DNA from 3 places in the Kitasatospora sp. NPDC092039 genome. Region 2 is predicted to be linked to each of the others. Evidence: riboswitches for the same ligand, from Rfam matches in the RefSeq annotation. Region 2 holds a riboswitch; each other region holds the start of a gene.

Region 1 (4,185 bases), on a different contig from region 2:
GGGCGACCGCCTCGGCGAGCAGGTCGGCGGCGGAGAGCGGTCGGACCCGGGTGGAGCGGGCCACGGCGGCGACGACGGTCACATCTCCCCCAACGCCGGAGGACGGTCTTCCCGCGTGCGGTCGAACCGTCACGGATTCACCGGAAGGCATCCCGAAACAGGTCCAGGCGATGCTACTGCCCGGAGCCGGAAGGCCGGGTGGGACACGCGCTCGACCGGTCCATGACCGAACAGACCGGGGCAGAGCCGGTCCGAACCGGGCAGGGTGGGACGATATCCGCCATGTCTAGCAAGACTCCGTCGGCCCGGGTCCTCGACGCCCCGCCCGAGCCGCTCCACCGTCTGCTCCTCGACCTGGGCGAGGCCCTGCTCGGCGGTGGCCTGCCCGTCCATGACGTCGAGGAGGAACTCCGTGGGCTGGCACGGGCGTCGGGGGCTCCGGAGGCGCGGGTCGCCGCGCTGACCAACGGGCTGTTCGTCTCGCTCGGCCCGGACGGGGCCACCAGGTTCCAGCCGGTCGGCGGTGCGCTGCGGTTCGAGCAGACGGCCGACGTCCTCCACCTGGTGCACCGACTGCGGGCGGGCGAGCTCGACGGGCCCCGGGCGCTCGCCGAGCTGGACCGGATCCGGCGGGCGCCGGCCCGCTGGCCCGCGTGGGTGGCGGACCTCGGGGCGCTGCCGGTCGGCGTGGGGGTCTGCCTCTTCCTCCAACCGGTGGCGGCGAACGTGCTGGCGGCCGGGCTCGGCTCGCTGATCGTGGTGGGGCTGACCGTGCTCGCCCGGCGGTTCCCGAACCTGCGGCCGCTGCTGCCCGTCACGGCCGGGTTCCTGGTCGCCCTGCTGGTCCTGGGGCTCGCGCGGGCGTCGCTGCTGGACGGCCCGCTGCGGACCATCGTGGCCACCCTGGCGATCCTGCTGCCGGGCGGGCTGCTGGTCACCGGGCTGTCCGAGATCGCCGCGGGCGCGGCCAGCGCGGGCACCGCCCGGCTGGTGTCCGGCGCGGTCCAGCTGGCGCTGTTCCTCGCCGGGGTGGCCGCGGCCGCGACGGCGATCGGCATGCCGGCCACCGCGCTGGCCAACGTCCGGGTCGCCGAGCCCAGCTGGTGGGTGATCGCGCTGGGCCTGGCGATCGCGGTGGCCGGAGTGGTGGTCAACGTCCACACGCCGCCCTCGACCATCCCGTGGATCGTCGCCGTGATCGCGGTCAGCGCCACCGCCCAGGTGGCGGTGGGGTCGGCGCACGGCGCGGCGATCGGCGGCCTGGCCGGGGCGGTCGCCGCCGCGGTCGCGGCCACCCTGGTGCACTGGCTGCCGGGCGGGCCGCTCTGGCAGGTGCTCTACCTCCCGGCGTTCTGGATCGTGGTGCCGGGCTCCTTCGGCCTGTTGAACACCGCGCAGATCGAGGTCGGCAACGGCGCCCAGTCGGTCCTGGCGGCCGTCTCGGCGGTGTTCGGGGTGTCGATCGGCACGCTGATCGGCGCCGTGATCAGCCGGATCCCCCGTCCCCGCCGCGCCGTGCTGCTGTCCCGGGCCTGAGCCGTCCTGCCGGGACCGGGCCCGGAGCCGTCCCGCCGGGACCGGGCCCGGAGCCTCGACCCGGGAACCGGGCCCTGGGGCGCGCGGAGGTGCGCCCCAGGGCCCGGAGCTCTTCTCAGGGGTGGCGCAGGGCCTCGGTGAGGCGGTGGGCCGCCTCGACGACGGCCTGGGAGAGGGTGGCGCCGGGGTGACGGGTGAGGCGTTCGATCGGCCCGGACACCGAGACCGCGGCCACCACCCGGTTGGACTGACCGCGCACGGGCGCGGAGACCGAAGCCACCCCGAGCTCGCGCTCGCCCACGGACTGGGCCCAGCCGCGCCGCCGTACGCCGCTCAGGGCGGTGGCGGTGAAGCGGGCACCCTGCAGACCGCGGTGGAGGCGCTCGGGCTCCTCCCAGGCGAGCAGGATCTGGGCGGCGGAGCCGACCTTCATGGGCAGGGTGATGCCCACCGGCACGGTGTCGCGCAGGCCGGAGAGCCGCTCGGCGGCGGCCACGCAGATCCGCACCTCGCCCTGCCGGCGGTAGAGCTGGGCGCTCTCGCCGGTGACGTCCCGCAGGTGCGTGAGGACCGAGCCGGCCGCGGCCAGCAGCCGGTCCTCGCCGGCCGCCGCCGAGAGCTCGCCGAGCCGGGGGCCGAGCATGAACCGGCCCTGCACGTCCCGGCTGACCAGGCGGTGGCGTTCGAGTGCGACGGCCAACCGGTGGGCGGTGGGCCGCGCCATGCCGGTGGCGGCGACCAGGCCGCCCAGGGTGGCGGGGCCGGCCTCCAGGATGCCGAGGATCGAGGTGACCTTGTCGAGCACGCCGACGCCGCTCGTGTTCTCCATGGGTGGGGGTACTCCAGTCTCAGGGCCCGGGAGCAGCGGGTCGGCGCTGCTCACCGGCGGCTCCGGGTGGGGAGCCTGGGGGGTGGTCAGCGAGGACGGGCCGGGGAAGTCGGCCGATTGCCTGCGCCGGGCACGAGACGGGTACGCGAAAGGGCCGGGGCGGGAAGCGCCCGGGCGAAGGACAGCACAGAGAGCACCGTGTCTCCTCATCTTTCCCGCGCCACAGTGGCGACAGGCCGGAGTTGGCACTGACCCCGGACGGCACGGCGCGTACTTCGGACGCCGGGTCGAACGGGGAGTTGCCGGGGCTTCGTAGGGCCGGTCCCTCCACCCCTCTGGATGATTCGCCAGGAACGATACAAGACTCCCCGGGGCGCTCGGCAAGCCCCCCGCCCACACGTGCGGCCGCCTGCCGGGCGACGGGCGTCCGGCAGGCGGCGGATCGGGCGGGCGAGGGGGCGGGCCGATCGGGCGCAGGAGTGCGCTGCCGGTCAGGCCGGCCGGTCCACCCGTCCGACGCACAGCGCCCAGATGACCAGGGCGTCGACCGCGATCAGGACGATGGCCCAGACGGGGTAGTACGGCAGCCAGAGGAAGTTGGCGAGCATGCCCAGCCCGGCGACGACGACACCGACGACGCGGGCCCAGACGGCGCCGCTGAAGACCGCCACACCGGCCACCACCACGACGACGCCGAGGATGAGGTGGATCCATCCCCACCCCTCGGTGTTCATCGAGTACACGTAGCTGCGGGTGACGATCAGCAGACCGTCCTTGCGGACGGCCGCGGCCCCCTGGAAGACCGCCATCATGCCGGCCGTGATCAGCATGACCCCCGCGAAGACGGTCCACCCGCTCGCGTGGGGGTACCGCTCGGGGCCCCTGGCGACGGGGCCGGCTCCGGTAGCACTACTGGCCATGACATGGGCTCCTTCGGTGGCAGCCGCCTCGCGGACACGGGGAGACGGGGGGAGGGCAGCCGGGCGGCGGTGCTCCGGGAGCGCGGGGACGTGCACCCGCGACGGCGGAGCCCCGTATTCACGGTAAGACCGGACTCCCCATCCCGCCGCCGTGGGCCGCGCGCCCTGGTCCGCTTGACCTTGTCACGGTGACAAGCCCTTCACTGTGGCCGAGGAGGTGGTCCTGATGACCAGGGCGGAAGAGGACACGGACACGGTGCGGGCGCTCCGGGGGCTGGCGCACGACGACCCGTCGGTGCGGCTGCGGGCGGCGCTGGCCGTCGGCACGAGCCCGCGGCCGGGGCTCGTCGGCGGGCTCGTCGAGCGGTGCGCCGTCGAACCCGAGTTCCTCGTACGGGAGATGCTCACCTGGGCGCTCACCCGGTACGAGGCGGCGGTGACGGTCCCGCTGCTGCTCGGCGAGGTCCGCTCGGAGCGCGCGCAGGCCCGGAGCCAGGCCCTGCACACGCTGTCCAAGATCGGGGACCGCCGGGCCTGGCCGGCGGTCACCCCGGCGCTGCTGGCCGACGCCGACGAGGAGGTGGCCCGCAGCGCCTGGCGGGCCGCCGTCGTGCTGGTGCCCGAGGGTGGCGAACGCGAGCTGGCCGTAGTCTTGGCGACTCAGCTCGGACGCGGCGGACACGGGACACGGCTGAGCCTCAGCCGGGCGCTGACCGCGCTCGGGGAGGCGATGCTGCCGGTGCTGGCCACCGCGGCGACGGACCGCGACCCCCGGGTGCGCGCCCACGCGCTCGCCACGGAACGGCTGTGGCACGACCCGGACGCCGGCTTCGAGTCCGCGATCGAGGAGGCGAAGCGCACGGTGGCCCTCGGCGGGGGCGGCCGGGAGGGACGGTAGGC
Region 2 (4,185 bases):
GGTAATTCCGGCAAGGCGCCGGGGGACAGTACGGGCCGAATCGGAATAATCTCGGCATTCCACGCCGGACATAGCGGACGAATTACTCAAAGGTCCGCGGGAATTCTGACATCCGCCTGACATGTTTCACGGGCCGGTCCGGCGGCCGGGCGCCCCCGGGCCGAGCACTGCGGAGGCCGAAAGGGAAACCTTGTTCCCAGCCGAGCGACACTCTACTCCGACTCGACCCGGAAATATTCCCGCAAGAATGCGAGCGGTCGCCCGGGCATACGGAGAGCGGAATTCCGTACGCGCGGGCGACCGCGGGTTCTCGCGAACGGCTCAGCAGCCGCCGGCCACCGCCGGGATGATCGAGATTCCGGCGCCGTCCCTGATCTCGGTCGCCAGGCCCTCGGCGAAGCGCACGTCGTCGTCGTTCACGTAGACGTTCACGAAGCGGCGCAGCTTGCCGGTGTCGTCCAGGATGCGGGCCGAGATGCCGGCGTGGTTCTTCTCCAGGTCGGCGATGACCTCGGCCAGGGTGGCGCCCTCGGCGGTCACCTCGGCGGCGCCGCCGGTGTAGGTGCGCAGGATGGTGGGGATGCGGACGTTGGCGCTCATGACTCTCCTTGCGGGGGGCGGGTGGTTCAGACGGACGCGAGGCCGGCGGCGCGGAACGAGTCCAGCGTCGGGCGGATGACGGCGGTCATCCCGGCGTCGGAGACGGCGTCCAGGGTCTTCAGGCCGTCGCCGGTGTTGATCGCGACGGTCTCCTTGGCCGGGTCCAGCTGCCCGGTCTCGACCAGCTTCTTCAGCACGCCGACGGTCACCCCGCCCGCGGTCTCGGCGAAGATCCCCTCGGTCCGCGCCAGCAGCCGGATCGCCGCCACGACCTCGGCGTCCGTGACGTCCTCGACCGCGCCGCCGGTGCGGCGGGCGATGTCCAGCACGTACGGGCCGTCGGCCGGGTTGCCGATCGCCAGCGACTTGGCGATGGTGTCCGGCTTGACCGGCTTGATCACGTCCCGGCCGGCCTTGAACGCGGCCGACACCGGCGAGCAGCCCTCGGCCTGGGCGCCGAAGACCTTGTACGGCCGGTCCTCGACCAGGCCGAGCCTGATCAGCTCCTGGAGCCCCTTGTCGATCTTCGTCAGCTGCGAGCCCGAAGCGATGGGGACCACGATCTGCTCCGGCAGCCGCCAGCCGAGCTGCTCGCAGATCTCGTACGCCAGCGTCTTGGAGCCCTCGCCGTAGTACGGCCGCAGGTTCACGTTGACGAAGCCCCAGCCCTCGCCGGCCGCGTGGCCGATCAGCTCCGAGCAGAAGCGGTTCACGTCGTCGTAGTTGCCCTCGATGCCGACCAGCTCGCCGCCGTACACCCCGGCCATGACGACCTTGCCCTGCTCCAGGTCGTGCGGGATGAACACGCAGGACCGGAACCCGGCCCGGGCCGCCGCCGCCCCCACCGCACCGGCCAGGTTGCCGGTGGAGGAGCAGGACAGCGTGGTGTACCCGAACGCCCGGGCCGCCTCGATCGCGCAGGCGACCACCCGGTCCTTGAACGAGTGGGTCGGGTTCCCGGAGTCGTCCTTGACGTGCAGCTGGGCGGTGAAACCGAGCTCCCGGCCCAGGTTGTCCGCCTTCACCAGCGGGGTCCACCCCGGGTTCAGGTTGGGCTTGGACGCCACGTCGGCCGGAACCGGCAGCAGCGGCGCGTACCGCCAGATGGAGGCCGGACCGGCCTCGATCCGCTTGCGCAGCTCCTCGGCGCCCTCGCTGCCGAACTCGTAGGCGATCTCCAGCGGGCCGAAGCACTCCAGGCACGCGAAGCTGGGGCCGAGCGGGAAGCGGGTGCCGCACTCGCGACAGGACAGCGCGGCGGCGGGGCCGAGGTCGACGGAAACGGGTGCGGCGGTGTCGATAGCCATGACGGCGAGGCCTCTCTCCTCATCTTCCCCGTGGCGCGGTCGCGACACGGGCCGGAATTGGCACCTGTCCCGCCGGGGCCTGTCGTCGACAGCCGCGCGAGAAGGTTGCCGGGACGTCAACGGGCCGTTCCCTCAGTCCCTCTGGATGAGCTTGTGAAATTGTGGTGGTACTCAGCGGCGACCCCGGTGTGCAAAGGTCCGACCGCTGTACGAAGACTGTATCCGAAGGCGTCAATCCTGAACGGGACCGTCCGCCAAGCGAGATGACACGTCCCACCCGACCCGCCGAGGAGACCCCAGTGCCCGCCGACCCGACCCCCGAGCTCCTCCCGCAGGCGGCGTCCTGGCTGCGCCGCCGCTCCTGGAGCGCGGCCGACCGGCCGGTCCGCACCCTCCTCGACGCCAAGCGACGCACCGGCCGCACCGTCAGCGTGGTCCTCCCCGCCCTGGACGAGGAGGCCACCGTCGGCGACATCGTCCGCACCGTCCGCCGCGAGCTGATGGAGCGCCTCCCGCTCGTCGACGAACTCGTCGTCGTGGACTCCGGCTCCACCGACGCCACCGCCGCCGTCGCCGCCGAGGCCGGCGCCCGGGTGGAACACCGCGACCTGATCCTCCCCCGCCTGCCCGCCGTCCCCGGCAAGGGCGAGGTGCTCTGGCGCTCGCTGCTGGTCACCCACGGCGACATCGTCTGCTTCGTCGACGCCGACCTGCGCGAGTTCGACCCGGCCTTCGTCTCCGGCATCGTCGGCCCGCTGCTGACCGACGAGTCGATCCAGCTGGTCAAGGCCATGTACGACCGTCCGCTGGAGTCGGAGGGCGCGGTGCTGCCCGCCGGCGGCGGCCGGGTCACCGAACTCGTCGCCCGCCCCCTGCTCAACCTCCACTGGCCGGAGCTCGCCGGGTTCGTCCAGCCCCTCGGCGGCGAGTACGCGGCCCGCCGCTCACTGCTCGAACGGCTGCCCTTCCCCACCGGGTACGGCGTCGAACTCGGCCTGCTGGTCGACGCCCTGGATCTGGCCGGACTGGACGCCCTGGCCCAGGTGGACGTCGGCGTCCGGCACCACCGCCACCAGGACGGCCAGGCCCTCGGCCGGATGGCCGCCACCATCTACCGGACCGCCCTGGAACGCCTCGACCGCACCCACCGCCTCAAGGCCTCCGCCGACCTCGTCCACCCCCACCTCACCCAGTTCACCCGCCACCCGGAGACCCGCGCGTTCACCGCCCACACCCACCCGGTGACCGCCCTGGAACGCCCCCCGATGCACACCGTCCCCGAATACGCGACCCGCCACTGACGGGTTTGCCACGCCGGGCCCCCGGCAACATCCCAACCATGGGCGATCTCACGACCAACCGTTCGAGCGCGACCGGCACCGCCTCCGTCCTGGTGGCATCCAACCGGGGACCGGTGTCCTTCAGCACCTCCGACGACGGCACACTGACCCTGCGCCGCGGCGGCGGCGGCCTGGTCTCCGGGCTGTCCGCCATCGAGGACCCGAACGCCGTCTGGGTCTGCGCCGCCCTCGGCGACCCCGACCGCAGAGCCGCCGCCGAGGCACCCCGCGGCCGCCTCGACCTGGCCGGCCACGAGGTCGGCGGCCAGGCGGTACGGATGCTGGACATCGACCCGGAGACCTTCGCCCGCGCCTACAACGGCGTCGCCAACTCCACCCTCTGGTTCGTCCACCACCTGCTCTACGCGACCCCGACCGCCCCCTCCTTCGACGCCGCCTTCCGCACCGAATGGGCCGCCTACCAGGCCTACAACGGCGCGTTCGCCGAGGCGCTGGCCGCCGAAGCCGCCCCGGGGGCCGCGGTCCTCATCCAGGACTACCACCTCTCGCTGGCCCCGGCCCTGCTCCGCGGAACCCGCCCCGACCTGCGGATCGGCCACTTCTCGCACACTCCGTGGGCCCCGCCCGAGTACTTCCGGCTGCTGCCCGACGACGTCGCCCGGGCCGTCCTCACCGGCATCCTGGGCGCCGACCGGGCCGGCTTCCTCACCGAACGCTGGGCCCGCGCCTTCGCCGCCTGCTGCGAGGACCTCCTCGGGGCGACCGTCGACCACGACGCGCTCACCGTCACCCTCGACGGCCGCACCACCCACCTGGGCGTCCACGCCCTCGGCGCCGACGCCGACTTCCTGCGCGAGCGCGCCCACCGCCCCGACGTCGACGAACGGCTGGCCGCCCTCCGCGAGGCCGTTGGCGACCGCCGCACCATCGTGCGGGTCGACCGCACCGAGCTGAGCAAGAACATCGTCCGCGGCCTC
Region 3 (4,185 bases), on a different contig from region 2:
TCGGGTGGTCCCTGCGTGGGCTAGGCGCTCCCCCCGGAGCCCCGGCATCGGCGGCGGGAGGCGGGAATGCCCGCCCCAAGCCTATTGCCTGGGGCAACCATCGCGACCACCGGTCGCCCGAACACCCGGGCTGGTCCACCTGCCGTAAACCGCCGTGTCACCCGCGGCGCCCGGAGGGATGCTTGGCCGCATGGCGCTCGCGGTCCCGGACCCCACCGCGGCCCGGGGCGGCCGCCCGGCGGCGACGATCCCGGTGGTCAGCTACGCCCTGATCGCGCTCAACACCCTGGTCTTCCTGCTCGGCCCGGCCGCGGGCCTCAACCCGCTGTACGGCACCGGCCAGGCCCGGGTCTGCGCCGAGCAGCGGTACGAGCAGCGCTGGGGCGCGATCCCGGCCGAGGTGCTGGCCGGACGGCCGCTGACCGCCGGACAGCTGGCCGAGGCCCCCGACCCGGTGCCCGGCTGCCCGGCCGCGCCGACCCCGGGCAAGCACCCGGCCCTGTCCGTCCTCAGCGGGCTCTTCCTGCACGCCGGCTGGCTGCACCTGCTGGGGAACCTGCTCTTCCTCCAGGTCTTCGGCCCCACCGTCGAACGGCGGCTGGGCCGGGCCCGGTTCGCCGTCTTCTACCTGGCCGCCGGCAGCCTGACCACGTACGGCTTCGCGCTCGCCGAGGCGCACTCGCCGAACTCCACCCAGGTGCTCATCGGAGCCTCCGGCGCGATCGCCGCCGCCCTCGGCGCCTACCTGCGCCTCCACCCCCGGGCCCGGGTGACCACCCTCGTCCCGCTGCTGCTCTTCCTGCCGCTGCGCTTCCCGGCCTGGCTGGTGCTCGGCCTCTGGTTCGCCCTGCAGTGGTGGTCGGTGCACTCGGCCGGGCCCGGGGTGGCGTACCTGGTCCACGTGATCGGCTTCTCGGCAGGGTTCCTCTACGCCTGCACCGTGGTCCGCCACCCCCCGCGACGACCCGGCGGACGCCCGATACGCTGGCGGCACCTCACAAAGGAGCCCGAACTGTGATCACCGCCATCGTCCTGATCAAGACCAGTGTCGACCGCATCCCGGAGATCGCCGAGTCCATCGCCGCCATCGACGGCGTGAGCGAGGTCTACTCGGTGACCGGGGGCTACAACCTGGTGGCGATGGTGCGGGTGCGCCGGCACGACGACCTGGCCGAGGTCATCCCGGGCCGGCTGAACAAGGTCCCGGGTGTGGCCCACACCGAGACCCAGATCGCCTTCCGCACCTACTCCCAGCACGACCTGGAGGCCGCCTTCGCCCTCGGCCTGGACGAGTAGCGCTCAGCCCTCGCGCTGCGTGTCCGCGACGCAGCGGCCGCCCTCGTTGCGGTAGTTCCAGGCCGCGCCGTCCGTGACCAGCTCCCGGACGGCGGTGAGGAAGCGGTCGACGTGCTCGTCCGGCGTCCCGGCACCGAAGCTCACCCGGATCGCGTTCAGGCTGCGCTCGCCCGGCAGCGAGGGATCGGGCGCCCCGCACTCGGACGGGGCTACGTCCTCGTCCCCGAGCAGCGTGCGCACCAGCGGGTGGGCGCAGAACAGGCCGTCGCGCACCCCGATGCCGTACTCGGCGGACAGCGCGGCCGAGAAGTGCGAGCTGTTCCAGCCCCGGACGACGAAGGACAGCACGCCGACCCGCGCCGAGCCCTCCCCGAACAGATTGAGCACCTTGACCTGAGGGATCGCGGCGAGGCCGGCGGTCAGGCGGGCGATCAGCTGCTGCTCGCGGGCCTCCAGCGCGTCGAACCCGGCCTCGGTCAGCGCCCGGCAGGCCGAGGCGATCGCGTAGGCGCCGATGACGTTCGGCGAGCCGGCCTCGTGCCGCGCGGGCCCGGTGTGCCACTGCACGGCCACCGAGCCGTCGGCCTCCCGGGCCACCGTCCTGGTCGCCCCGCCGCCGGCCAGGTACGGCTCGGCCTCGTCCAGCCAGTCCGCCCGGCCGGCCAGCACCCCGGCGCCGAACGGCGCGTAGATCTTGTGGCCGGAGAAGGCGACCCAGTCGACGTCCAGCTCGCGCACCGAGACCCGGTGGTGCGGCGCCAGCTGGGCGGCGTCCAGCACCACCCGGGCGCCGTGCCGGTGCGCCGTCTCCGTCAGCTCGGCGACCGGCCACAGCTCGCCGGTGACGTTGGAGGCGCCGGTGACGCAGAGCAGCTTGGGGCCCTCGGGCGCCCCGGCGAGCGCGGCGTCCAGCGCGGCCACGGCCTCGGCCCGCGAGCGCGGCGCCCGCAGGTAGCTGACGTCCAGTCCGGCGTGCGCCCAGGGCAGCAGCGAGGCGTGGTGCTCGGTCTCGAAGGCGAACACCCGGGTGCCGGCCGGGACGGCGGCGGCCAGCAGGTTGAGCGAGTCGGTGGTGGCCCGGGTGAAGACCACCTGGTCGCCCTCGCGCAGGTCGAGGAACTCGCCGACGGTGCGGCGGCTCTGTTCGAACAGGTCGGTGGACAGCTGGGAGAGGTACCCGGCCCCGCGGTGGACGCTGCCGTAGTACGGCGCGTACGCGGCGACGTCGTCCCACACCCGCTGGAGCGCCGGCGAGCTGGCCGCGTAGTCGAGCGCCGCGTAGCCGACCTTCTCACCGCCGGCGAGCGGGACCTGGACGTCGGCGCCGAGGACCGGGAGCGGGGAGAGGACTTCGGTGACGAGGGACATGGGGATGCACTCCTTCGGGGGTAAGGGACCCCGGGAGTGCCAGTCGTCGGGTGTCCGCGCTTGTCGCACGGACGATCTGCCGTGGCGACCCGGTCCTCACCCAGGGCACCCCGCCACGGACGGAGGGTTGCCGGACAGCAAGCTGGGGCTTGTCGCTGTCACTCATGACCTGGCGAAGACTCTAGGCCGCGTCCCAGCGGGCGGTCAAACGGGCATCCAGCATGCGGACAGCACCGGAGCCCGGGCCGGCGTACCCGGCCCGGGCTCCCCAACTGCCGTCTCAGATCCGGCTCGTGGCCTCCGACCAGCGCCGCAGCAGGTCCTGTGCGGCGCCCGAGTCGATCGCCTTCGCGGCCCGCTCCATGCCGGCCGCCAGCTGCTCGTCCAGCGGCGCGTCGCCGAGGTCCAGCGCGACCAGCGCGGCCGCCGTGTTCAGCAGGACGGCGTCCCGCACCGGCCCGTGCTCCCCCGCCAGCAGCCGCCGCGCGACCTCGGCGTTGTACGAGGCGTCCGCCCCGCGCAGCGCCTCGATGCCGACCAGCTCGATGCCGACGTCCCGCGGGTCGAAGACGGTCTCGGTGACCACCCCGTCGCGCACCAGCCACACCTGCGAGGTGGTGGTGATGGTCAGCTCGTCCAGCCCGTCGTCGCCGCGGAAGACCAGCGCCGTCGCGCCCCGCCGGGCCAGCACCCCGGCGATCAGCCCGGCCAGCCGGGTGTCGAAGCAGCCGATGGCGTGCGCGGTGACCTTGGCCGGGTTGGTCAGCGGACCGAGGATGTTGAAGGCGGTCGGCACCCCGAGGTCGCGCCGCGCGGTGGCGGCGTGCCGCATCGAGGGGTGGAACTTCGCCGCGAAGCAGAAGGTGAGTCCGACCTCCTCGGCCACCTCGGCGACCCTCCGGGAGGAGAGGTCCAGCGCCACGCCGAGCTTCTCCAGCACGTCCGAGGAGCCGCTGGTGGAGGAGGCCGACCGGTTGCCGTGCTTGACCACCTTGGCGCCGGCGGCCGCCGCGACGATCGCCGACATGGTGGAGATGTTGACGGTCTTCGCACGGTCCCCGCCGGTGCCGACGATGTCCACCGCCGGGCCGGGGATGTCCAGCGGCTCGGCGTGCTCGTACATCGCGTCGACCAGGCCGGCGATCTCCTCGACCGACTCGCCCTTGGCCCGCAGCGCGACCATGAACCCGGCCACCTGGACGGGGGACGCCTCGCCGCTCATGATCCGGTCCATCGCCCACGCGGTGGACGAGCGGTCGAGGTCCTCCCCCTGCAGCAGCGCCGACAGGATGTCCGGCCAGGTGCGGACCACCTGCGCGGGGTCGCTACCGCCGTTCGCAGGGTTCACGTTCACCATGGCTGACTCCAGCTGTTGTCGGTTCCCCGCTCCGGGGGGACGTCCGTACGGATGGAGCCAGCCTATCGAGCGAAGCGGTCGCTTCTAACCCCGTCTTTTCTAGTTGCCGGGCGGATTTCAGCGGACGGCCGGAGTCCGCTTCGCCACCCTCGCCCGCAGCAGGA

Evidence for each region. Region 2 has a riboswitch for S-adenosylmethionine ahead of thrC (threonine synthase). Riboswitches for the same ligand answer to the same signal wherever they lie in the genome.
Region 1: another riboswitch for S-adenosylmethionine. It lies ahead of ACIQI7_RS27330 (IclR family transcriptional regulator); the one in region 2 lies ahead of thrC (threonine synthase).
Region 3: another riboswitch for S-adenosylmethionine. It lies ahead of ACIQI7_RS10125 (aminotransferase class V-fold PLP-dependent enzyme); the one in region 2 lies ahead of thrC (threonine synthase).

Annotation. Positions count from the first base shown of each region.
Region 1 is NZ_JBIVSD010000015.1:190,363-194,547, reverse strand. Features, by position in the region: gene ACIQI7_RS27340 (DUF362 domain-containing protein) at 1-82, opposite strand, end outside; gene ACIQI7_RS27335 (threonine/serine exporter family protein) at 283-1,536, shown strand; gene ACIQI7_RS27330 (IclR family transcriptional regulator) at 1,652-2,365, opposite strand; SAM riboswitch class I at 2,569-2,711, opposite strand; gene ACIQI7_RS27325 (hypothetical protein) at 2,857-3,285, opposite strand; gene ACIQI7_RS27320 (HEAT repeat domain-containing protein) at 3,512-4,183, shown strand.
Region 2 is NZ_JBIVSD010000030.1:70,670-74,854, forward strand. Features, by position in the region: gene ACIQI7_RS36510 (MoaD/ThiS family protein) at 322-600, opposite strand; gene thrC (threonine synthase) at 627-1,907, opposite strand; SAM riboswitch class I at 1,924-2,059, opposite strand; gene ACIQI7_RS36520 (glucosyl-3-phosphoglycerate synthase) at 2,207-3,208, shown strand; gene ACIQI7_RS36525 (trehalose-6-phosphate synthase) at 3,247-4,185, shown strand, end outside.
Region 3 is NZ_JBIVSD010000004.1:119,813-123,997, forward strand. Features, by position in the region: gene ACIQI7_RS10115 (rhomboid family intramembrane serine protease) at 191-1,018, shown strand; gene ACIQI7_RS10120 (Lrp/AsnC family transcriptional regulator) at 1,015-1,296, shown strand; gene ACIQI7_RS10125 (aminotransferase class V-fold PLP-dependent enzyme) at 1,300-2,664, opposite strand; SAM riboswitch class IV at 2,716-2,834, opposite strand; gene trpD (anthranilate phosphoribosyltransferase) at 2,945-4,021, opposite strand; gene ACIQI7_RS10135 (hypothetical protein) at 4,139-4,185, opposite strand, start outside.